Regions from separate parts of the uncultured Citricoccus sp. genome, predicted to be linked through region 1. Evidence: predicted binding sites of a transcription regulator. Region 1 holds the regulator's gene; the other holds the start of a gene.

What was found. The regulator LexA, encoded in region 1, represses DNA repair genes until DNA is damaged. The targets are predictions, from matches to a motif close to TCGAACANNTGTTCGA.
Region 2: Q0283_RS05820 (DUF6504 family protein) is a predicted target of LexA. The motif match lies at 8,179-8,194, and genes of this name have one in related genera.

Annotation. Positions count from the first base shown of each region.
Region 1 is NZ_CALMQR010000059.1:15,694-26,402, forward strand. It holds gene hisB (imidazoleglycerol-phosphate dehydratase HisB) at 1-470, opposite strand, end outside; gene Q0283_RS06745 (histidinol-phosphate transaminase) at 526-1,665, opposite strand; gene Q0283_RS06750 (LysM peptidoglycan-binding domain-containing protein) at 1,804-2,163, opposite strand; gene lexA (transcriptional repressor LexA) at 2,398-3,135, shown strand; gene Q0283_RS06760 (hypothetical protein) at 3,162-4,076, shown strand; gene Q0283_RS06765 (ATP-dependent DNA helicase) at 4,080-6,170, opposite strand; gene hflX (GTPase HflX) at 6,167-7,729, opposite strand; gene Q0283_RS06775 (class I SAM-dependent methyltransferase) at 8,085-8,705, shown strand; gene Q0283_RS06780 (GNAT family N-acetyltransferase) at 8,820-9,344, opposite strand; gene dapF (diaminopimelate epimerase) at 9,341-10,294, opposite strand; gene miaA (tRNA (adenosine(37)-N6)-dimethylallyltransferase MiaA) at 10,291-10,709, opposite strand, start outside.
Region 2 is NZ_CALMQR010000055.1:63,655-74,363, forward strand. It holds gene benB (benzoate 1,2-dioxygenase small subunit) at 1-182, shown strand, start outside; gene benC (benzoate 1,2-dioxygenase electron transfer component BenC) at 277-1,851, shown strand; gene Q0283_RS05800 (1,6-dihydroxycyclohexa-2,4-diene-1-carboxylate dehydrogenase) at 1,851-2,678, shown strand; gene Q0283_RS05805 (AAA family ATPase) at 2,744-5,584, shown strand; gene Q0283_RS05810 (aromatic acid/H+ symport family MFS transporter) at 5,613-7,037, opposite strand; gene Q0283_RS05815 (maleylpyruvate isomerase family mycothiol-dependent enzyme) at 7,278-7,976, shown strand; gene Q0283_RS05820 (DUF6504 family protein) at 8,373-8,702, shown strand; gene dnaE (DNA polymerase III subunit alpha) at 8,702-10,709, shown strand, end outside.

The sequences.
Region 1 (10,709 bases):
GAGGCGTGGTAGGTGATCGACTCGAACACGTGCCGGGTCATGGACCCGGTGAAGTGTCCGCCGATCAGGTGGTACTGCTGGCCCTCGGGCTCGCCCTCGTGCACCAGGTACGGTCGGCCGGAGACGTCGACGACGGCGCGCGCCAGGGCCTCGTCCAGCGGCACCGAGGCCTCGCCGAAGCGGCGGATGCCCCTCTTGTCCCCCAGCGCCGTCCTGAGCACCTCGCCGAGGGTGATGGCCACGTCCTCGACGGTGTGGTGGACGTCGATGTGGGTGTCCCCGGTAGCGCGGACCGTCAGGTCGATCTGCGAGTGCCTGGACAGTGCCGTGAGCATGTGGTCGTAGAACGGCACCGAGGTGGAGATCTCGGAGGTGCCGGTTCCGTCCAGGTCCATCTCGACGTAGACGTCGGACTCGCTGGTGGTGCGCTGCATCCGCGCCTTCCGGCCGGAGATCAGCTCTGCGCCCATGCTCTGTCAGCTCCTTGCTGTTGGGGGGATCCGGTGGTCCAGTCTACCGGGCCGGTCACTGGCCGGACGTCGTGGCGGGTGCCTCGGCCAGGACCTCCCGCAGGGCGGTGAGGAACGCCGTGGTCTCCGCCTCGGTCCCGGCGGTGACACGCAGGTGGTGCGGGATCCCGACGTCGCGCACCAGGACCCCGTGCTCGAGCAGGCCCTGCCACACCGCGTGGGAATCGGCCAGTCCGCCGAAGAACACGAAGTTGGAGTCCGAGACGGCCGGGGCCAGACCGAGATCGCGCAGCCCCTCCACGATCCGGTCGCGCTGGGCCTTGATGTCCTCGACGTTCTCGAGCAGGACGTCGTAGTGCTGCAGGGCGGCGTTGGCCGTGGCCTGGGAGACCGCGGAGAGGTGGTAGGGCAGGCGCACCAGGCGCAGGGCGTCGGTGACCTCCGGTGCGGCGGCGAGATAGCCCAGGCGGGCGCCGGCCAGCGCGAAGGCCTTCGACATGGTCCGGGAGACCACCAGGCGCGGCCGGCCCGGCAACAGGGTGAGCGCGGAGCGCGTGCCGGCGAGGGCGAACTCGGCATAGGCCTCGTCCACGACCACCATGCCCCCGTAGGCCTCGGTGGCGTCATAGACGGCCTGCACCACGTCCAGCCCCAGGGCGGTGCCGGTCGGGTTGTTCGGGGAGCACAACAGGACCACGTCCGGCCGGTGCTCGGCGACCTGGGCCGCCGCGGAGGCGGCCGTCAGGGAGAAGTCCTCCCCGCGGACACCGGCCACGTACCGGGTGTCCGTGCCGGCGGCCAGCAGCGGGTACATCGAGTAGGTGGGCGGGAAGCTCATCACGGTGCGCCCGGGCCCACCGAAGGCCTGCAGCAGTTGCTGCAGGATCTCGTTGGAACCGTTCGCGGCCCACAGGTTCGCCGCGGACAACCCGTGCCCCAGGTACTCCGCCAGGCGCTTGCGCAGTTCGGTGAACTCACGGTCCGGGTAGCGGTTGAGCGTCACGGCGGCAGCGGCCACCGACTCCGCGATGGCGGCGACCACCTCGTCCGGGACCGGATGGGTGTTCTCATTCGTGTTCAGCGCCACCGCCACGTCCAGCTGGGGCGCACCGTAGGGGCTCAGGCCCCGCAGGTTCTCACGCAACGGCAGGGCGGCCAGGGCCTCCGGATTCGAGATCGCATCCTCATCACTCACCCGAGACAGCCTAGGCGCTCAGTCAGTCCCCCGAGCCCCGGTGACGTCCGTGCATGGCACGCCACGGTCCCCCCTCTGACGCGGCTCGAACCGGGCGACGGGCCGGCCGAGGCCGCGGACGTTCCGGTGGTGCCCGCGTCAGCCCCGGGGGACGAAGAGGACCTGCCCCGGCTGCAGCTCGGAACCGGTCAGGTCATTGAGCTCGCCGATCCGCAGGATGGTCTGATTGCGCGGAGCGTCCGGGGCCACCTGGCCGGCCACGGACCACAGGGTGTCACCGTAGTCCACGGTGACGGACTCGACCGGGGCGACCACGGGGCGCTCCGGCGATGCTGCGGCCGGGGCCACGGCATGGGCGCCCAGGAACACGGCGGCCGCGGCCGCCAGCGCGGCCACGACGAGGATCGGGAGTCCGACGAAGAGGAAACGGCCACGACGGTTCAGGTGGAATCCGGCCGAGCCGGCGGTGCGGGTCACGACCGATGCTGCAGTGCTCATGCTCTTCAACCTCTCCGCCCGGGGCGACCGGGCTGTTCGAACGTGTGTTCTATCCGTTCGCCCTCTTGTCTAGCACGTCTGTTCGAAACACGCCAAACATTATTCGAACATATCTTTGAATCCGCCCTGCCCCTCCGGTAGCCTCTGAGGCACGTGATGGCCCGTCAACTCCCCGCGGGCCGACCATGAGACATCTCAACCGGCACCACGGACACGCTAAGAACGGATCTTCGAATGGCCTCCCGGACTCCCCGACCCGAACCGGACTCCCAGCCCGCCCCTGCCGCCCGGACGCTGACCGCGCGCCAGCGGGTCATCCTGGGGTCGATCCGCTCGGCCATCGCGCAGCACGGGTACCCGCCGTCGATGCGGGAGATCGGTGACGCCGCCGGACTGGCCTCGCTGTCCTCGGTGACCCATCAGCTGGGTCAACTGGAGAAGTGGGGGTACATCCGCAAGGATCCGGGACGGCCCCGCGCCATGGAGGTCCTGCTGGACGAGGACGGACAGCCCGTGTCGACGGCCGCGGCCGGCGCCCCGGACACCGCCGACCGCCCGGCTCCGGTCACGGCCCTGCACACCGGTGCGGTGGAGGGCACCTCCGTCCCGGTCCCGCTCGTCGGTCGCATCGCCGCCGGCGGGCCGATCCTGGCCGACCAGCAGGTCGAGGACGTCATGACGCTCCCCCGCCAGCTCACCGGCGAGGGAGAGCTGTTCATGCTCAAGGTCTCCGGTGACTCGATGGTCGATGCCGCGATCTGCGACGGGGACTGGGTGGTGGTCCGCCAGCAGAACTCGGCCCAGAACGGTGACATCGTGGCGGCCCTGCTGGATGATGAGGCCACCGTCAAGACGTTCCGGCAGCGCGACGGGCACACGTGGCTGCTGCCGCAGAATTCGGCCTATGAGCCGATCCTCGGAGACGAGGCGACGGTCATGGGCAAGGTGGTCACGGTCCTGCGGGCCCTCTGACCGGGACACTGATGCGGAGCGCGGCGATGAACCACCGTCCCTTCCCGAGAGGCGTCCGGGTGGCGGACGCCGAGCGCTTCGTCTACACCCGGGGACGGCTCCTGGAGCGTCGTCGCCTGGACCTGCTGTTGCACGGGGGCGGTCCCGAGGGCGTCCTGGCGGCGCTGGGCGCGTATCGCAACCCCGACGGCGGATTCGGTCACGGCCTGGAGCCCGATGTCCGCTCCCCGGTGAGCGAGCCCCTCGCCACCCTCACCGCCCTCGACCTGCTGGCCGGGTGGGACCTGGCCGACCATCCCTGGTTCCGCAGCGCGCTCGAGTGGGCTGCCTCGGCGTCCGGGCTCGACGGTTCGCTGCCCTTCGTCACCGAGCCCTCCCTGGCCTGGCCGCACGCGCCCTGGGTACAGCTGTGGCCCGGAGGATCACACCTCACCTTCGGCTTCGCGGCCGCCGCCCTCCGGACCGGCTTCGTCGGCGGGTGGGCCGAGGCGGCCACGGAGTGGTGCCGCTCCCAGCTGCGGGAGGGTGGGCTGTCGGCCTACGCCGTCAAGTACGCCCTGCGCTTCCTGGCCGCGGACCGGGGTCCCCGCACCGAGGGTCCTGCCGAGACCGCGGCGATCGAGACATGGCGCTCCCGCCTGGACCGCGACGGTGCGCTGCCGGTGGAAGGCGGGGCCGAGGGCGAACGACTGCACCCCTGGGACCTGGCCGCCGACCCGTGGTCGGCCCCGGTGATCGAGCCGGGGGCCGCGACCCCCGCGCGCCTGCTCTTCACCGACAGGCAGCTCCGGGCAGACGTCGACCGGGTCGTCATGGGCCAGCAGTCCGATGGGGGCTGGCACGTCGACTGGGCCGCGTGGTGCCCGGGCCAGGGCCTGGACTGGCGGGGCATCCGAACGGTCGAGGTGCTGGAGCTGCTCTCGGCCGTCGACCGCTCGTGATCCCTAGGCCGGGTCGCGCAGGCGTTCCAGCACGCCCCGCACCACAGCCGGGTCGGTGGTCGGCCAGAAGTCCGGCAGGGTGGACCGCAAGAACCCTCCGTAGCGTTCGGTGGCCAGCCGGGGGTCCAGCACCGCCACGACGCCACGGTCCGTGGTGGTCCTGATCAGCCGGCCGGCGCCCTGGGCCAGCCTCACGGCGGCGTGGGCGGCCGAGACGGCCATGAACCCGTTGCCGCCGTGACGGCTGACCTCCCGGGTGCGTGCGGTCCCCAGCGGGTCGTCCGGACGGGGGAACGGGATGCGGTCGATCACCACCAGACGGCAGGCCGATCCGGGCACGTCCACGCCCTGCCACAGGCTCATGGTCCCGAACAGGCAGGTGTCCGGTTCGGAGGCGAACTGGCGGACGAGGGCCGAGAGGGTGGCGTCGCCCTGGCAGAGGATCTGGGGCGCCGCCCCCAGCCTGCTGCGCATCTCCGCGGCGGCGTCCTCGGCCGCGCGCCTCGAGGAGAACAGGCACAGTGCCCCTCCCCCGGAGGCGCGCAGCAGGGACTCGAGCTCGTCGTAGGCGTCCGGGGAGGAGGTCCGGCCGGGCCGGGGCAGGTGCCGGGCCACGTAGAGCACGCCCTGGCGCGGGTAGTCGAAGGGGCTGCCCACGTCCACCCCGGTCCATCGCGGAGCGCCCGGCCCGAGCAGGCCGAGCGAGCCCGCCACGGGGTCGAAGGACTCCCCCACCGTCAAGGTCGCGGAGGTCAGTACCGTGGTCGCCTGGCCGAACAACCCCTCCCGGAGCCGGCCGGCCACCGACAACGGGGCGACGCACACCACCGGCGCGGCGGTCTCGTCACCCGGGACCCATCCGGTCCCCGGCTCGAAGCGGCCCGGACGGGAGGCCCACAGCACCTCGGGGTAGTCCGCGTCCGGGACGGCGTCGAGCATCCTCTCGGCCACCTCGAGGACCTCCTGGAGCCGTGAGCGTGCCATCTGCCGGCCACCGTCGGCCGCCTCGGCGGAACCGCCTGCCCCACCGGGCCCCTTGGAGTCGCTGAGCCCCTGCCGCGCCGCGTCCCGGACCGCCCGCAGGGCGTTCTGCTGGACCTCGTCCGGCCCGCGCGGGATGAGTCCCGTGGGAGTGGCGGCGAACGCCGCGTCCAGCCCGACGCCGGCCTGCATCAGGTCCTCGACCGCGATCGCCGTGTGCTTGCGTGCCGCGGAACCGGCCGCCTGGACGATGGCTCCGGACAGTTGTCCGGTCACCGCCCCCGTGACCCGGTCCTGCAGCTCGTGGGCCTCGTCCACGATCACCGCGTCGAACTCCGGCAGGACGGCCAGGCCCTCGAAGGCACTGATGGCCAGCAACGCGTGGTTGGTCACCACCACGTCGGCCTCGGCCGCATCGGCCCGCGCCCGTTCCGAGAAGCACTCCTCGGCCATCGGGCAGCGCTGGGCGCCGATGCAGTCGACCGCCGAGACCGAGACCTGGCGCCAGGCCCGGTCACTCACCCCGGGCTCGAGGTCGTCCCGGTCCCCGGACTCGGTCTCCTCGGCCCAGTCGCGCAGCCGCTTGACCTCCCGGCCCAGCGGGCTGGTCGGTCCCGCGTCACCGGTGACCATCGCCTCACCGTCGTCGGCCAGGCCGAACAGGGCCTGCCCGTCCTCCTCGGGGAAGCCCCCGTCGATCTTGTGCCGGCACAGGTAGTTGGAGCGGCCCTTGACGAGTGCCACGGTCATCTCCCGGGGCAACTCGTCCTGCAGGGCCTCCAGCAACCGCGGGGCGTCCCGGCGCATGATCTGCGCCTGCAGGGCCAGGGTGGCGGTGGCGACCACGACCGGGGCCTCGGCGTCCACCGCGTGCTGCAGTGCCGGCACCAGGTAGGCCAGCGACTTCCCGGTGCCGGTGCCGGCCTGTACGAGCAGGTGGGTCCCGGACTCCAGGGAGCGGGCCACCTCCACGACCATGCGGCGCTGGCCCTCGCGGTGCTGTCCGCCCGTCGCCTCGACGGCCGCGTCCAGCCACTGCAGGGCCTGCCGCTCGGCCTCGGTCCGGGCGAGCACGTCCTGATCCGGAGCGGTGTGCTGTGCCGTGTCCGTCATGCCCCGGCCGGTTCCGGCCGGTCGACGGAGAAACGCCGCAGGTCATCGGCGAGGTCCTCGCGGACCAGCACCCGCAGCCGGGTGCCTCCCGACTCATAGGTCTCGGAGATGATGTCCGCATCCGGGGAGTGCAACCGGGAGACCACGTCCCCGTCCGTGAACGGGATGAGCAGGTCCAGGGCCACGTCCGGACGCGGGATGGCGTCCGCGATGGCCCGCTCGAGCTCGGCGATGCCCTCACCGGTACGTGCGGACACCACCACCGAGCGGGGTTCGCGCTGGCGCAGCCGGGCGATCGCCACCGGGTCCGCGGCGTCGGCCTTGTTCAGCACGATGATCTCGGGGATCCGGCGCGCGTCCACCTCGGCCAGCACGGTGCGGACCGCGGCGATCTGGCCCTCCGGGTCCGGGTGCGAGGCGTCCACGACGTGCAGGATCACGTCCGCGTCCGCGACCTCCTCGAGGGTCGAGCGGAACGCCTCGACCAACTGGGTGGGCAGGGACCGCACGAACCCGACCGTGTCCGAGAGCGTGTAGCCGATCCCGTCCGGGGTGACCGCCTTGCGCACGGTGGGGTCCAGGGTGGCGAACAGGGCGTTCTCCACCAGTACCCCGGCATGGGTCAACCGGTTCAGCAGTGAGGACTTGCCGGCGTTCGTGTATCCGGCGATCGCCACGGACGGCACCCTGTTGCGGCGGCGGTTGGCCCGCTTGGTCTCGCGGGCGGGCTTCATGGCCGCGATCTCCCGGCGCAGCTTGGCCATCCGGGTCCGGATCCGCCGGCGGTCCAGCTCGATCTTCGTCTCACCGGGACCGCGGGAGCCGATGCCCTCGCCGGCGGCCGCCCGGCCACCGGCCTGACGGGACATGGACTCACCCCAGCCGCGCAGTCGCGGCAGCAGGTACTCGAGCTGGGCCAGCTCCACCTGGGCCCGGCCCTCACGGGACTTGGCGTGCTGGGCGAAGATGTCCAGGATCAGGGCGGTGCGGTCGATGACCTTCACCCGGACCACGTCCTCGAGCGCACGCCGCTGGGAGGGCGCCAGCTCCGAGTCCACGACCACGGTGTCCGCGCCGGTCATCGCGACGATGTCCCGCAGTTCCTCGGCCTTGCCCTTACCGAGGAAGGTGGCCGGATCGGGGGTGTGGCGGCGCTGGATGAGGCCGTCGAGCACCTCGGAGCCCGCGGTCTCGGCGAGCGCCGCCAGCTCGCGCAGGGAATTCTCGGCGTCCGCGGCGGTGCCCTCGGACCAGAGCCCGGCCAGCACGACGCGCTCGAGGCGCAACTGCCGGTACTCGACCTCGGACATGTCCTCGAGCTCGGTGGAGAGCCCGGTGACCCGGCGCAGGGCCTGGCGCTCGGCGAGGTCGAACTGCTCACCGTCGGCCTCGGTGTGCCCGTCGTCGCCGTCGGACAGGGCCAGGGCACGGCCCTCGGTGGGCCTGACGCCGTGCTCGACGGAGGCACTGGCCGCATCGGCGGCCAGGATACGTTCGATCACGTCCTGGATCTGGGTCTCGTCCGGCTGGTCGTTCCCGTGCTGGGGGTTCTCGGTCATGGTCTCCTTGGAAGATGCGTGGTATCTAGGGTAGTCGCTCGGACGGACGCCCGAAGGGTCTGGCGTGCCGCTGGGGATGGGGTTGTTCGGGGCCATGGGTGGACCTCCCGGGGAATCGGCCGTCGGCCGCGGCGCTGCGCGGGGCCGAGCGGGTGCACGTCGAACGACGCCGATTCCGCGGCGGGGCGTTCGGGACGGTGCTGGATGGGTGGGTTGCCATCACGGAGCGATCCTCGACCCGTCAGCGCGGGGAGTCATCGGTCCGGAGCCGTGAGCAGTCGCTCACGCCAGCTCAGCGCAGGAAAATCCACATGCCGTCCAGTATATGGCCCCTGTCAAGTAACATCGGGCGGTGATGGACTCCGCACACTACTTCTCCGCCGACCCCGCCACGCCCGAGCGTCGACGCCGGATCACGCTCACCCTGGCCGGCCGGGAGGTCGCGGTGCAGACGGCGAACGGCATCTTCTCGCCGGAGGGCCTGGACAAGGGCACGGCGGCGATGCTCCGCACCGTCCCCGAGCCGCCGCCGTCGGGCCGGTTCCTGGACATCGGCTGCGGCTGGGGACCGCTGGCGCTCACGCTCGGGCTGTCCAGCCCGCAGGCGGAGGTCACCGCCGTGGAGGTCAACGACCGGGCGGCCCATCTGTGCCGGGACAACGCCGCCGCCCTCGGCCTGGACCGCGTCACCGTGTGCCGGCCGGAGGACGTGGCGGAGTCCGCCCGGTTCGACCTGATCTGGTCCAACCCGCCGATCCGCGTGGGCAAGGAGGCCCTGCACGGGATCCTGCTGCAGTGGCTCCCCCGGCTGGCACCCGGAGGCCGGGCCTTCCTCGTGGTCCAGAAGAACCTGGGGGCCGACTCCCTGCTCCCCTGGATCCGGTCCGCCCTGGAGGAACGGCACCCCGGTGAGTTCAGCGTCTCCCGGCACGCCACGGAGAAGGGGTTCCGGATCCTGCTGGTCGAACGCGCCTGAGCCGGCCCGTCCGGCCGGGGCGGGGTGCGGGAACGCGCCGGCCGCGCGGAGGACAGCGGGTCATCCCGGCCGTTGCCCTCGGGCGGTGACCCCCGCCGGTCCACGGATGCGTGCTCAGACCCCGAACGCGGGCGGGTAGGCGATCGGTCCGGAGGGCACCGGTTCGCCGAGCACGAGCGCCATCATCGCCTCGTCCGGCGCCTCGAACGGCGCGCTGATCCCGAGGCCCGACGCCGGCCGGAACCCGAAGCGCGGGTAGTACCCGGCGTGCCCCAGCACGAGGACGAGGCGTTCCCCGGCCTCCCGCGCGGCCGAGAGCACGGCCTCGATCACCGCGGTGCCCGCCCCGCGGCCCTGGTGGTCAGGGAGAACGGAGCAGGGGGCGAGGGCGGCCGCCGGTTCCCCGCCCACGTGGCACCGGGTGATCAGTGCATGTCCCACGGGGCCGGCGTCGGGGTCGCGGGCGTCCGCGACGACCCAGGACAGCCCGGGCAGCCAGGCGCCCGGATCCCTGCGCAGGGCGTCCACGAGGTCGGCCTCGGCCGGCGTCGGGAAGGCGGCCTCCACGACGCGGCGGACGGCCGCCCGGTCCCCTCCTCCGGAGTCCTCGGGCCGCACCGTCCAGCGGACCGGGCTCACAGCACCGTGCCCTCGAAGACCAGCTCGGCCGGACCGGAGAGGATCACGTGCTCGGTGCCGTCGGGCTGGGCGCGGAAATCCACGCCCACGAGGCCACCGGGCACCCCCACCTGCCACCGGGTGGCCGTCTCGTCCCCGGCCCAGAGGCGGACGGCGGCCGCGGCCGCGCAGGCACCGGTACCGCAGGACAGCGTCTCGCCCACGCCGCGTTCGTGCACGCGCAGGTCCACCCGGCCGACGTCGCCGTGGAACAGCGGGTCGGCCGCGACGACGAATTCGACGTTGGTGCCGTTGGGCGGCACCGGGTCCACGGACGGCTGCTGGGTGAGGTCCAGGGCCGCCAGTTCGGCGGGCTCGGCGAGCGCCACGACGGTGTGCGGATTGCCCAGCGAGATGCTCAGGGCGGGCCGCGGGTCCACCAGCCCGGCCGCGAGCACGAGCGAGTCGGAGGCGCTCTCGCGGGCCAGTTCGGGATCGATGAGACTCCACAGCCCCATGTCGATCGCGTAACCGTCCTCCAACCGGGTCACGGTGCGGACCCCGGCGCGGGTCCCGATGGTGAGTTCCTGCCCCGGTGCCAGGTCCACCAGGCCGCGTTCGGCGAGGTAGTGCACGAAGACGCGGACGCCGTTGCCGCACATCTCGGCCACGGAACCGTCCGAGTTGCGGTAGTCCATGAACCAGACGGCCTCCGGGTGGTCCTGCAGCAGGTCGCGTCCCTCGATGAGATGAGAGGACTCCACCACCCGGATCAGCCCGTCACCGCCGACGCCGAAGTGCCGGTCGCACAGGGCGGCCACGTGGTCCGGGGACAGCTCGGTCTCCCCGTCCGGATCGGGCACGAGCACGAAGTCGTTGCCGGTGCCCTGTCCCTTGGCATAGCGCAGGCCGCCCAGTTGGTCGAGGGCGGTCCGCAGGCGGTCGGGGTCCTGGGCGATCGGCAGGGTCATGGAGCCAGTCTAGGCGGGACCTGTCCGCCCAGGTGCGCCAGCACCCGGTCCAGCAGGTGCGGCTCGGTCGGGTCGAACCACGTCACGCGAGGGTCGGCCCGGAACCAGGTCAGCTGCCGGCGGGCGAAGCGGCGCGTGGCGGTCGCGGTGTCCTCGATGGCCCAGTCCAGGTCCGCCTGACCGTCGAGGACCTGCAGGACCTGGGCATAACCGATGGCCCTGGACGCGGTCTTCCCCGTCCGCAGGCCGGCGGCGTCCAGGTCCCGGACCTCGTCGACGAGCCCGGTCTCCACCATGCCCACCACGCGCCCGTACAGGCGGGCATGCAACCGGGCGCGGTCCAGGTCCAGGCCGATCTGGACGGTGGGCCGCAGATAGGTGCGCCGGGGCATGAAGGAGGAGAAGGGCCGGCCGG
Region 2 (10,709 bases), on a different contig from region 1:
ACCAGGTCAAGGTCCGTTTCAACTGGTTCACCCTGTACTACCGGTACCAGTCCACGGACACGTACTTCGGCACCAGCTTCTACACGATCGACCTCTCGGGGGCCGAGCCGGTCATCCGCAGCAAGAAGGTCGTCCTGAAGAACGACTACATCCACCACGTGGTGGACATCTACATGATCTGAGGTCCCCCGGGACCTTCCGGCCGCCGACGCGCGCGGCCGGCCACCACCCACGATTCAGCGGGCCGCGGGATGCGGCCCGGACCAAGGAGGACCCATGGGACACAAGGTAGCCCTGAGCTTCGAGGACGGCGTGACGAAGGTCGTCAAGGTCGGCGACTTCGAGACCATCATGGACGCCGCCTACAAGGCGCGCATCAACATCCCGGCCGACTGCCGCGACGGTGCCTGTGGCACGTGCAAGTCGTTCTGCGACTCCGGCTCGTTCGACCCGGGCGACTTCATCGACGACGCGCTGACCGAGGAGGAGCTGGAGAAGGGCTACCTGCTCACCTGCCAGGCCGTGCCCGAGTCGGACATGAGCATCCAGGTGCCGGCCACCGCCGAGTCGGCCAAGACCTCGGCGGCCGCGTTCACCTCCACGCTGACCCAGCTGGACAAGCACTCCGAGTCCACCATCTCCTTCACGCTGACCCCGGAGAACCGCGGGGACCTCGCCTTCCTGCCGGGCCAGTACGTCAACATCAAGGTGCCGGGCACCGACGCCGAGCGGTCCTACTCCTTCAGCACCGGTCCCGAGGTGGACGAGACCTCCTTCATGGTGCGCATCTCCCCGCAGGGGGCCATGTCCGAGTACCTGCGCGACCGCGCCCAGGTCGGGGACACCGTGGAGTTCACCGGGCCCTACGGCTCGTTCTTCCTGCGCGAGCCCAAGCGGCCGCTGCTGCTGCTGGCCGGCGGCACCGGCCTGGCCCCGCTGCTGTCCATCCTGGAGAAGCTGTGCGAGGGCCCCACGCAGTACCCCGTCCACCTCGTCTACGGCGTCACCCGCGAGGCCGACATCGTGGGCCTGGACTGGCTGCGCGCCTACGAGGAGCGACTGCCGAACTTCACCTGGGACTACATCGCCTCCGAGCCGGGCACCTCCGCCCCGCACACCGGTTACGTCACCCAGGTCATCGAACCCACCCATGTCAACGAGGGCGACGTGGACATCTACCTGTGCGGCCCGCCGCCCATGGTCAACGCCGTCTCGAAGTGGCTGGACTCCGAGGGCATCGAGCCGGCCAACCTCTACTTCGAGCGCTTCGCCCCGAAGGAGACCACGGGCGGCGACGCCGAGACCGGTGCCCCCGTCCCGCCCGAGCAGGTGGCCGCCGAGGGTGACACCCTCACCGCCGCCGAGGCGATCTCCTCGCTGGAGACCGGCCGGCTGGACTTCCGCAAGGAGGACAGCTTCGCCCACCTCGACGCCCGCATGGGCCTGGAGCTGGCGATCACCGAGCTCATGATGGGCCGGCTCAGCGAGGAGCAGATGGCCCAGTTCCGCCGCCTGGCCGAGGCCACGGTCGACTTCGTCGACGGCGACCGGGTGGGCGACCCGGAGGAGTACGTCCGGACCAACGAGGAGTTCCACGAGTACCTCTTCACCATCTCCGGCAACCCCACCCTGCTGGAGTCCTACCGTCGCCTGGACATCCACGCCCAGATGGCCGCGACCTTCGAGAAGGGCACGGAGATCTTCTCGCGCGTGGCCCAGGACCACCTCGACGTCGTCTCGGCCTTCGAGGCGCAGGACCGGGAGCGGGCACGGGAGGTCATCATGAACCACGCCCGCGACGCCAAGGGCACCATGGACACCGCGATCGACGCGAAGGTGGCCGGGGCCTGATGGGGCGGAGCCATGCCGGCCAGTTCCTGACCCCGGGGCGGTTCGCGGACCAGGTCGCCGTCGTGACCGGCTCCGCCCAGGGGATCGGTCAGAAGGTGGCCGAGCGCATCGCGGCCGAGGGCGGCGCTGTCGTGCTCGTGGACCGTGCCGACCTCGTCCACGAGGTGGCCCGGGGGATCAACGACGACGCCGGCCGCACCGGTTCCGGCGGTTCGGCCACCTCGGTCACGGCGGACCTGGAGACGTTCGCGGGCGCCGCCGAGGCCGTGGAGGCCGCGGTGGCGGCCCACGGCCGCGTGGACGTGCTGGTGAACAACGTCGGCGGCACCATCTGGGCCCGGCCCTACGAGGAGTACGACGAGGAGCGGATCGAGCGCGAGATCCGCCGGTCCCTGTTCCCCACGCTGTGGAGCTGCCGCGCCGTGCTGCCCACGATGCTGTCGCAGGGTTCGGGCGTGATCGTCAACGTCTCCTCGGTCGCCACGCGCGGCATGAACCGGGTGCCCTACGCGGCGGCCAAGGGTGGTGTCAACGCGCTCACCCAGTCCCTGGCCATGGAGGTCGCCGGACGGGGGATCCGGGTCGTCGCCACCGCTCCCGGCGGCACGGAGGCGCCGCCGCGGAAGGTGAAGCGGGGGCCCGAGGCGGAGTCCGAGCAGGAGAGGCAGTGGTACCAGGCCATCGTCGACCAGACGGTGGAGTCCTCGTTCATGAAGCGCTACGGGACGCTGGACGAGCAGGCGGCGCCCATCGTGTTCCTCGCCTCCGCCGAGGCCTCGTACCTGACCGGGAGCGTGCTGCCGGTCGCCGGGGGGGACCTGGGCTGAGCGCGGCTGCCGGTGGCGTCCGCCCCGTGACGGGCGCCACCCCCACGTCGGCTAGTCTCGTCCGCATGCAGTACACGGTGCCCGACGGCGAGACAGCACCGGACCGGGTGCTGGTCGGCCGCGCGGGGGTCCTGGCCGAGCTGGACGAGGCCCTGCGCCAGGCACGTCGCGGGACGGTGGGCACCGTGGTGCTCAGCGGCCCCTCCGGATCGGGCCGGACGGCGGTGCTCGAGTCCTTCCTCGAGCACTGCCGTTCTGCCGGTCGCGGCGTCAGGGTCCTGAACGCCGTGGGGGACGCCTGGGAGTCCCAACTGGCCCTGGCCGGGTACTCCCAGCTCATGGACACCGCACCGTTGCGGTCGGCCAAGGGCTACGACGCCACGCCCATGCCACCGGCCATGCCGGTGCCCGAACTGAGCGTCGCCCAGGCGGCGAACTACGCCGCCACCCTGACCACCCACCTGGAGACACTGCAGCTGCGGGGGCCCGTGGTGGTCGCCGTGGACGACGTCCACCATCTCGACGAGGCCAGCGTGCGCATCCTGGTGTTCGTGATGCGGCGGCTGAAGTCCTCGAAGGTGCTCTTCCTGTTCACCCTCGACCCCTCCCGCTCCCACGCCCTGCCCCCCGGCCTGCGCGACCTCCTCGGCCAGTACCGGGTCCGCCAACTGCGCCTGGATCCCCTGGACGCCGAGGATGTCCGCCGGCTCGCCCGGTCCCGCTTCGGCCTGGACCTGGGGGACACGGCGGCGCAGGGCCTCGTCCGGCACACCCGGGGGCTGCCGCGACCGGTCCTGGAACTGCTGCAGGAGATGCCGCCGGAGACCTGGCAGAGCTGGTTCCCGTCGCTGCCGGCGAGTGCCCGGATGCAGTCCCGGGTGCGGGGCCTGATGGCCGATGCCACGCCGGGACTGATCGAGGTCGCCGAGGCCCTGGCCGTGCTGGGCTCCCCGGCCGGGCTCGCCGAGATCCAGGAGGTCAGCGGTCTCAGCGGGCCGGAGGCCGTGATCGAGGCCCTGGACGAGGGCCATCGCACCGGACTGCTGCGGTGGACCGTGGACCACGACGGCTCGGCGGTCTCCTTCGTCGAGCCGGGGGCCGCCGAGGCGATCTACGAACAGGCCCTGCCGAGCAGGCGACTGGCCCGGCACCGGCGCGCGGCCGCCGTCGTGCCCCTGGAGGCCGACCGGCTGGCCCACCGGGTGGCCGCCGCGGCCGGACCGGACGCGGCCCTGGCCGCCGAGCTCGAGGACTTCGCCGCCCGGCAGGGCGAACGGGGCGCGTGGCAGGACGTCTCGTCCGCCCTGTTCTCCGCGGCCCGTCTCACCACGGACCCGCAACGCCACGACGACCGGTTGCTGCGGGCGGTGGACGCCTCGGTCGGCGCCGGGGACATCGCCCGGGCCCAGACCTGGACCTCGGCCGTGGAGGCCATGCCGTCCTCCTCCCTGCGCTCCTCGGTCCTGGGCTACCTCTCGACCGTCTCGGGCCAGAGCCGCAGCGCCCGGCACCATCTCGAGGAGGCGTGGCGGACCAGTGACGCCGACCGGGACCCGGCGGCGGCCGCCCAGGCGGCCCAGCGTTTCGTCCTGCACGGCCTGGCGTCGTGGGACGGGCCGCTGATGACCGAGTGGGGCGAGACGGCGATGTCCCTGACCGAGGCGGGCAGCCCGGCACACATCGAGTCGGAGGCCATCTACGGGCTCGGCCTGTATGCCCGCGGGCGCCTGCAGGAGGCCGAGGCCGCCTACGAGCGGGCCACCGCCCGCGCCGGGGAGAACGCCCAGAAGCAGCGGATCCAGATGGGTGCCGCCTGGCTGGCCCTGCGGGCCGACCAGGTCGAGTCGGCGCTGGTGGGCTTCGAGGCGGCCACCCCCACGGAACATCGCGGCGGTTCGCTGCGCATCTCCCTGTGGGCGGAGGCCTGGCTGGCGCGGACCCAACTGGTGCTGGGGGACTGGGACGCCGCCGCGGCCACGGTGTCCCGGGCCTCGGTCCGGCTGGAATCGGCCCGGATGCCCCTGATCGGGCCCCTGCTGTACTGGACGGCCGCCGAGCTGTGGTCCATGCGGGGGGACTGGGAACGGGCGCGTCACTACGTCTCCAGGGCCGCCGTCCACCCGGGCACCTACCGGGCCATGCTAGTGCCCGCACACCTGGCCAGGGCACGGTTCCACGAGGCCCGGTCCGACTACGAGAGCGCCCTGGAGGCGCTCGAGCCGTTGACGGAGATCGACCCCTGGACGGCCGGTCGCGTCTCCTTCTGGCCGTGGCAGGACACCTATGTCAACGCCCTGGTGATGACGAACCGGCTGGAGCGCGCCGAGGAGTTCCTCACCGCGTTCGAGGGACTGTGCCGGGAACGGGCGATCCCCTCCGACCAGGCCCGGATGTCCTGGTCCCGGGGCCGGCTGCTCGCCGCGCAGGGCGACCCGGACGCCGCACGCGACCACTTCGAGTCCGCGCTGGGGCAGCTGCGGGGACTGCACCGGCCCTACCTGCAGGCCAGGATCAGCTTCGCCTTCGGCCAGAGCATGCGCCGGGCGGGGAAGCGCCGGCTGGCCTCCTCGGTGCTCCAGGTGGCGAAGGACCTCTACGACTCCCTGGGCGCCGTGACCTACGTCGAGCGCTGTGACCGCGAGCTCAAGGCCACCGGGATGGACGTCGGCCCCGTCGACGCCCCCGCGGACCCCGTGCTCGTGGCCGCGGGCCGGGCCGACGTCGACCTCACGGCGCAGGAACAGGCCGTGGTGGAGCTCGTGGCGCACGGGGCCACCAACAAGGAGACGGCGCGCTCGCTGTTCCTGGCGGAGAAGACGGTCCAGTACCACCTGACGCGCATCTACCGGAAGCTCGGCGTCCGGTCCCGCAGCGAGCTGGCGGCCCGCTACCGTCCCGAGGACTGAGGGACGGCGGCGGGCCGCACGGAGGCGTTCAGGCTCGCGACGCCGGGACCGCGCTCGCCGGCTCGCCGGCCTCGGCGCCATGGTGCCCGGTGGCGCCGGCGACGCCGGGGACGTCCGCCGTGGCCGCGGTGTCCGTGGCCCGTTCCAGCCGCGACTGCCGCGGAACGGCCAGGGTGACCAGAGCCCCGAAGAGGGCCACGCCGCCGAAGATGTAGAAGGCGGTGCTGCCGCCCACGCCGGCCGCGGTGAGCCAGCCCCCGATGAGGGGCCCGAGCACGCCACCGATGCGCCCGAAGCCGGCGACCCAGGAGACCCCGGCGGCGCGGGCATTGGTCGTGTAGTAGTTCGAGCTGAACCCGTAGATCAGCACCTGGGTGCCCAGGGTGCCGACCCCGGCCACGGCGATGTAGAGGAACAGGACCGGCGCCGGGAACTGGAAGGTCATCAGCGCCAGGGTGATCCCGGCCAGGACGAAGGTGGTGGCCACGATCCGTTGCGCACCGAGCCGGTCGGCGGCCAGCGAGGCGACGATCCCGCCCAGCACGGCCCCGCTGTTGAGGATCAGCAGGAAGGACAGGGAGTAACCCTTGTCGAAGCCGTAACCCTCCATGATGCGCGGCAGCCACGTGTTCAGGCCGTAGGTGAGCAACAGGCCGGAGAAGGACATGAAGCCCAGCAGGACGGTCGGCAGGAAGAACTGACGGGAGAAGGCCGCTGCGAATCCCCGCTTGGCCGGCGCCGCGCCGGCCTGCTGGACCACGATCTCCTCCAGGAGGGGCACCCCGGTCCGCGCGGAGGCGGCACGGGCCTCCTCGATGCGGCCGCGGGCGTGCAGCCAGCGGGGTGACTCGGGGAGCTTGAACCAGGCCAGCGGCAGCAGGAACAGGATCGGCGTGGCGCCGATCATGAACAGTCCGCGCCAGCCCAGCGGTTCGAGCAGGACGATGCCCAGCAGCGCGGCCAGGACGCCGCCGGCGGGGATCCCGGAGTACACGAGGGCGTTGTAGAAGTTGCGCTTGCCCGCCGGGGCGAACTCGGCGATCGTGGCCCCGGCCGTGGCCAGGATCACCCCGAGCCCCAGTCCGGTGAGCAGGCGCATCACGCCGAACGCCGCCACCGAGGTGGTCAGCGCGGTGATGAACATCCCGATGGAGAACCAGGCGATGCCGCCGAGGATGAGCCGGCGGCGGCCGAAGTGGTCGCCCAGGAATCCGCAGGTGAGGGAGCCGACGAGGACCCCGATCAGGGCGTAGGAGCCCAGGGCGCCGGCCGCGGCGCCGTCCAGCTGGCCGATCTGGCTCGGGTCATCGAGCAGGGTGGACAGCACGGTGCCGTAGATGGTCAGGTCGAAGCCGTCGAAGACGAGGGCGCAGCAGACGATCGCCGCGACCCAGTTGGCCGTGCGTGCCTCCTGGCGCGGATCGTGGGCGACGGGGGTGGGAGGGTGTGACATGGGCTGTCGGTCCTCTCGGATCGGTTCGTGGTGGGCCGGCCGGCTGCCGGTCCCCGGGCTGCGTTCCAGAGTCCCAGAGGAGTGACCTGCATCATATGAGGGGTTTACCCAGTCCTCCGCCGGGGGGTGCGGCACCGGCGGGCCGTTGAGATCCGCAACCTCCTGATGCCGTCCGGACCCGTCTGGATGGACCCGTCCGGACGGTGGAACGCCCCCCGGCGCGTGGATAGGGTGGCCTTCATGATCAATCCAGCGCGCCTGCACTCCGACCTGTCCCGCCTCGGCCGGGAGACCGCCATGTTCGAGGCCACCGCCGCCTCCCTGTCCGAGGAGGAGCTGCGTGCCCCGTCGCTGTGCGAGGGATGGACCAGGGCCCACGTGCTGGCCCACCTCGCCTCCAACGGCCGGGCACTCGTGCGGCTCATCGACTGGGCCACCACCGGTGAGGAGCAGCAGCTCTACCCCTCCCGTGAGGCGCGGGACCGGGAGATCGACGAGCTGGCCGCCCTGCCCCGCGAGGAGCTGCTCCGCCGCCTTCGCGAGTCGTCCGCGTTCTTCGCGGAGCAGTCCGAGCGGCTCAGTGGCGAACTGGCCGTCGAGTCCGTGGACCTGCACGGCAAGGAGATCCCGGTGACCTCGATCGTCGCGCTGCGCATCTCCGAGGTCGTCGTGCACCACCACGACCTGGACACGGCGTGGACCATCGAGGAGGCCGACCCGGACTCCCTGCTCAACGCCGTCGAGGCCGCGGTGCGGACCATGCGCGCGAAGGGCGCCCCCGGCATGACCCTGGTGACCGAGGAGCGCGACGAGTGGGTCGTGGGCGACGGTGCCCTGAGGGTCGAGTCCGACCGCGAGGGCCTGCTGGCCTGGCTGGCCCGTGGTGACGGTGAGAACGTCGAGGCCGACGGCCCGCTTCCGGCGCTGCCGTCCTGGTGACCCCGCCGTCCTGGTGATCCCGCCGCCGCGGTGATCCTGCGGCGGTGGTGAGCCCGTTGTCCTCCTCGTTCCGTCGCCGAGGCCTGCCCCCTAGTCCCGCCGTGCCTGCTCCGCGCCTGTTCCGGGCCTGAGGGGCGCCGCGCGCGCCCGTGACCTGCGCGCTTATCGTGTCCGGCGTCCTCCCTAGCCTGACGTGTGGTGTTCGAACATGCGTTCTAATACCATGGTGGGAGTACGGCCGGACCTTCCCCTCGGACCGCTACCTCCCACCGCCAGGCCGGGTCATCCCCGGTTCCGGTTCGCCGTTCCTTCCCAGACGGCCGGACCGGAGCCACCGTGGACCCCGGCACCGACGGCACTGAGAAGGCACGACGAGAAGGACGGGTATCAGGTCCCATGGGAATCTTCACGCAATCGGTCACGGTCGCCTGCACGACCGCGGGGGTGCCGCTGCACCTGGGGTGGAACGGCCGCGACTACGTACTGGCCGCCGAACCGGTGCGCTGGTACGAACGACGGCGCTGGTGGACCGAGGAACACCGGGCCGAGCGAGGCCGCGGCGCGGGGCTGGTGGACCACGAGGTCTGGCGGGTGCAGGTGCGCCTGGAACGGGCCCGCAACTCACCGCTGCTCACCCTGGACATCTCCCACCACCTGGACTCGGGCCGGTGGCGGCTGGTCCGCATCCATGACGGCGCCGCCGTGCGCCTGAGGGAGAGCGCCTGATGGGCGGTACCCCCGGGTTCCCCCATCTGCACGTAGCCAGCGCCTTCAGCGCCCATTACGGGGTGTCCTGGCCCGGTGAGCTGGCCGCGGCGGCCGCCGCGGACGGCGCCGATCTCCTGGCCTGCACCGACCGGGACGGCCTGTACGGCACCGCCAAGCACGTCGGGGCCTGCCGGGAACACGGCCTGGACCCGGTCATCGGCGTGGACCTGGCGGTGCACCGGGGATCCGACCACACCGGCACGGGGGTGCTGGACAGCGCCGGCCGGGTGGTCGTGCTGGCCCGTGGGGGGACCGGGGGCAGCGGCTACCGTGCCCTGGTCCGGCTGGTCTCGGCGGCCCACGCCCACACCACGGGCGGGTCCGCCGGGGGCACGCCGTACGTGACGATGGACGAGCTGGCCGGCTGGGCCGCCGGCCCCCACCACGGCGCCCCACCGGAACTGTTCGTGCTGCTGGGACCGGGATCCGACGTCGGGCAGCTGATGGCCGCGCGCAGGTACACCGCCGGCCGGGCGCTGCTGCGCCGCTGGAAGGCCGCCCTGCCGGCCGGGTCGCTGCGGGTGGAGGTGGTCTGCCACCTGTCCCCGCCCGGGGAGAAGCTCTCGGCCGCGCACGCCGTGAAGATGCTCCGCGCGGCCCGGGACGCCCGGGTCCCGGCGGTGCTGACCAACGCGGTACGGTACGCCACCCCGGACGGTGCCGCCACCGCCGACGTCCTCGATGCCGCCCGGGCACTGAGCTCCCTGGAGGCCCTGGCCGACCTCCAGCCCAACGGGCAGGGCTGGCTGAAGCCGGCCGGATCCATGCACCAGGTGGCCCGCGAGGTCTGCCGCGCCGCCGGGGCAGAGGGCGCCGGCGCGTTGCTGGAGGCCACCCATGCCCTGGCCGACGCCTGCCGGATGGACCCCGGACCGGACCTGGGCTGGGGGCGGCCCACGGTACCGGAGGCCTCGGTGATCGGGATCGACGGCGACCCGGTCACCGCCCTGCGCCAGCGCACCCTGACCGGGGCCCACGCCCGCTTCCCGCAGCTGTACAGCGGCAGCCGGTTCTCGTCGTCGCGGGCCGGCCGGGACCTGGAGGACCGGCTGGAACACGAACTGGGGATCATCACCCGGCTCGGCTTCGCCAGTTACTTCCTCACCGTGGCCGAGGTGGTCCGGATGATCGAGGACCTGGGGGTCCGGGTCTCGGCCCGGGGCTCCGGGGCGTCCTCGCTGGTCAACCACTTGTTACGGATCTCGAACGTGGACCCGATGCGGCACGAGCTGATCTTCGAGCGCTTCCTGTCCCATGACCGCTCCACCCTGCCGGACATCGACGTGGACGTGGAGTCTGCCCGCCGGCACGACGTCTACGCGGCGATCTTCACCCGGTTCGGGAACGAGCGCACCACGCTGATGAGCATGCAGAACGGCTACCGGGCCCGCGGGGCGGTCCGGGACGCCGGCATGGCGCTCGGGATGGACGCCGAACAGGTGGACACGATCGCCAAGCAACTGTGGCGGTTCTCCGCCTCGAGCTTCCGCGAGGCGATGGGCCGGATGCCCGAGCTGCGCGGGTTCGCCGAGCAGGTCGAGTCCGGGCGGGCCGCGGGACAGCAGCAACTGGACCTGCTGGTGGACCTCACCGAGCGGTTGGACCGGTTGCCGCGGCACATCGCCATGCACCCGTGCGGGGTGATCCTGGGGGACCGGACACTGCTGGACCGGACCCCGGTGCAGCCCTCGGGCATCGAGCTGCCCATGAGCCAGTTCGACAAGCACGACATGGACCCCATGGGCATGCTCAAGCTGGATGTGCTCGGGGTGCGCATGCAGTCCACGATCGCCTACACGCTGGAGGAGATCGAGCGGACCACGGGGGAGCGGGTCGACCTGGAACGGGTGCCGCTGGACGACGAGGCCACGTTCGGGATGATCCGCACCACCCACACCCTGGGGATCTTCCAGATCGAGTCACCGGGCCAGCGGGAGCTGATCGGGAAGCTGGCCCCGGTCGAGT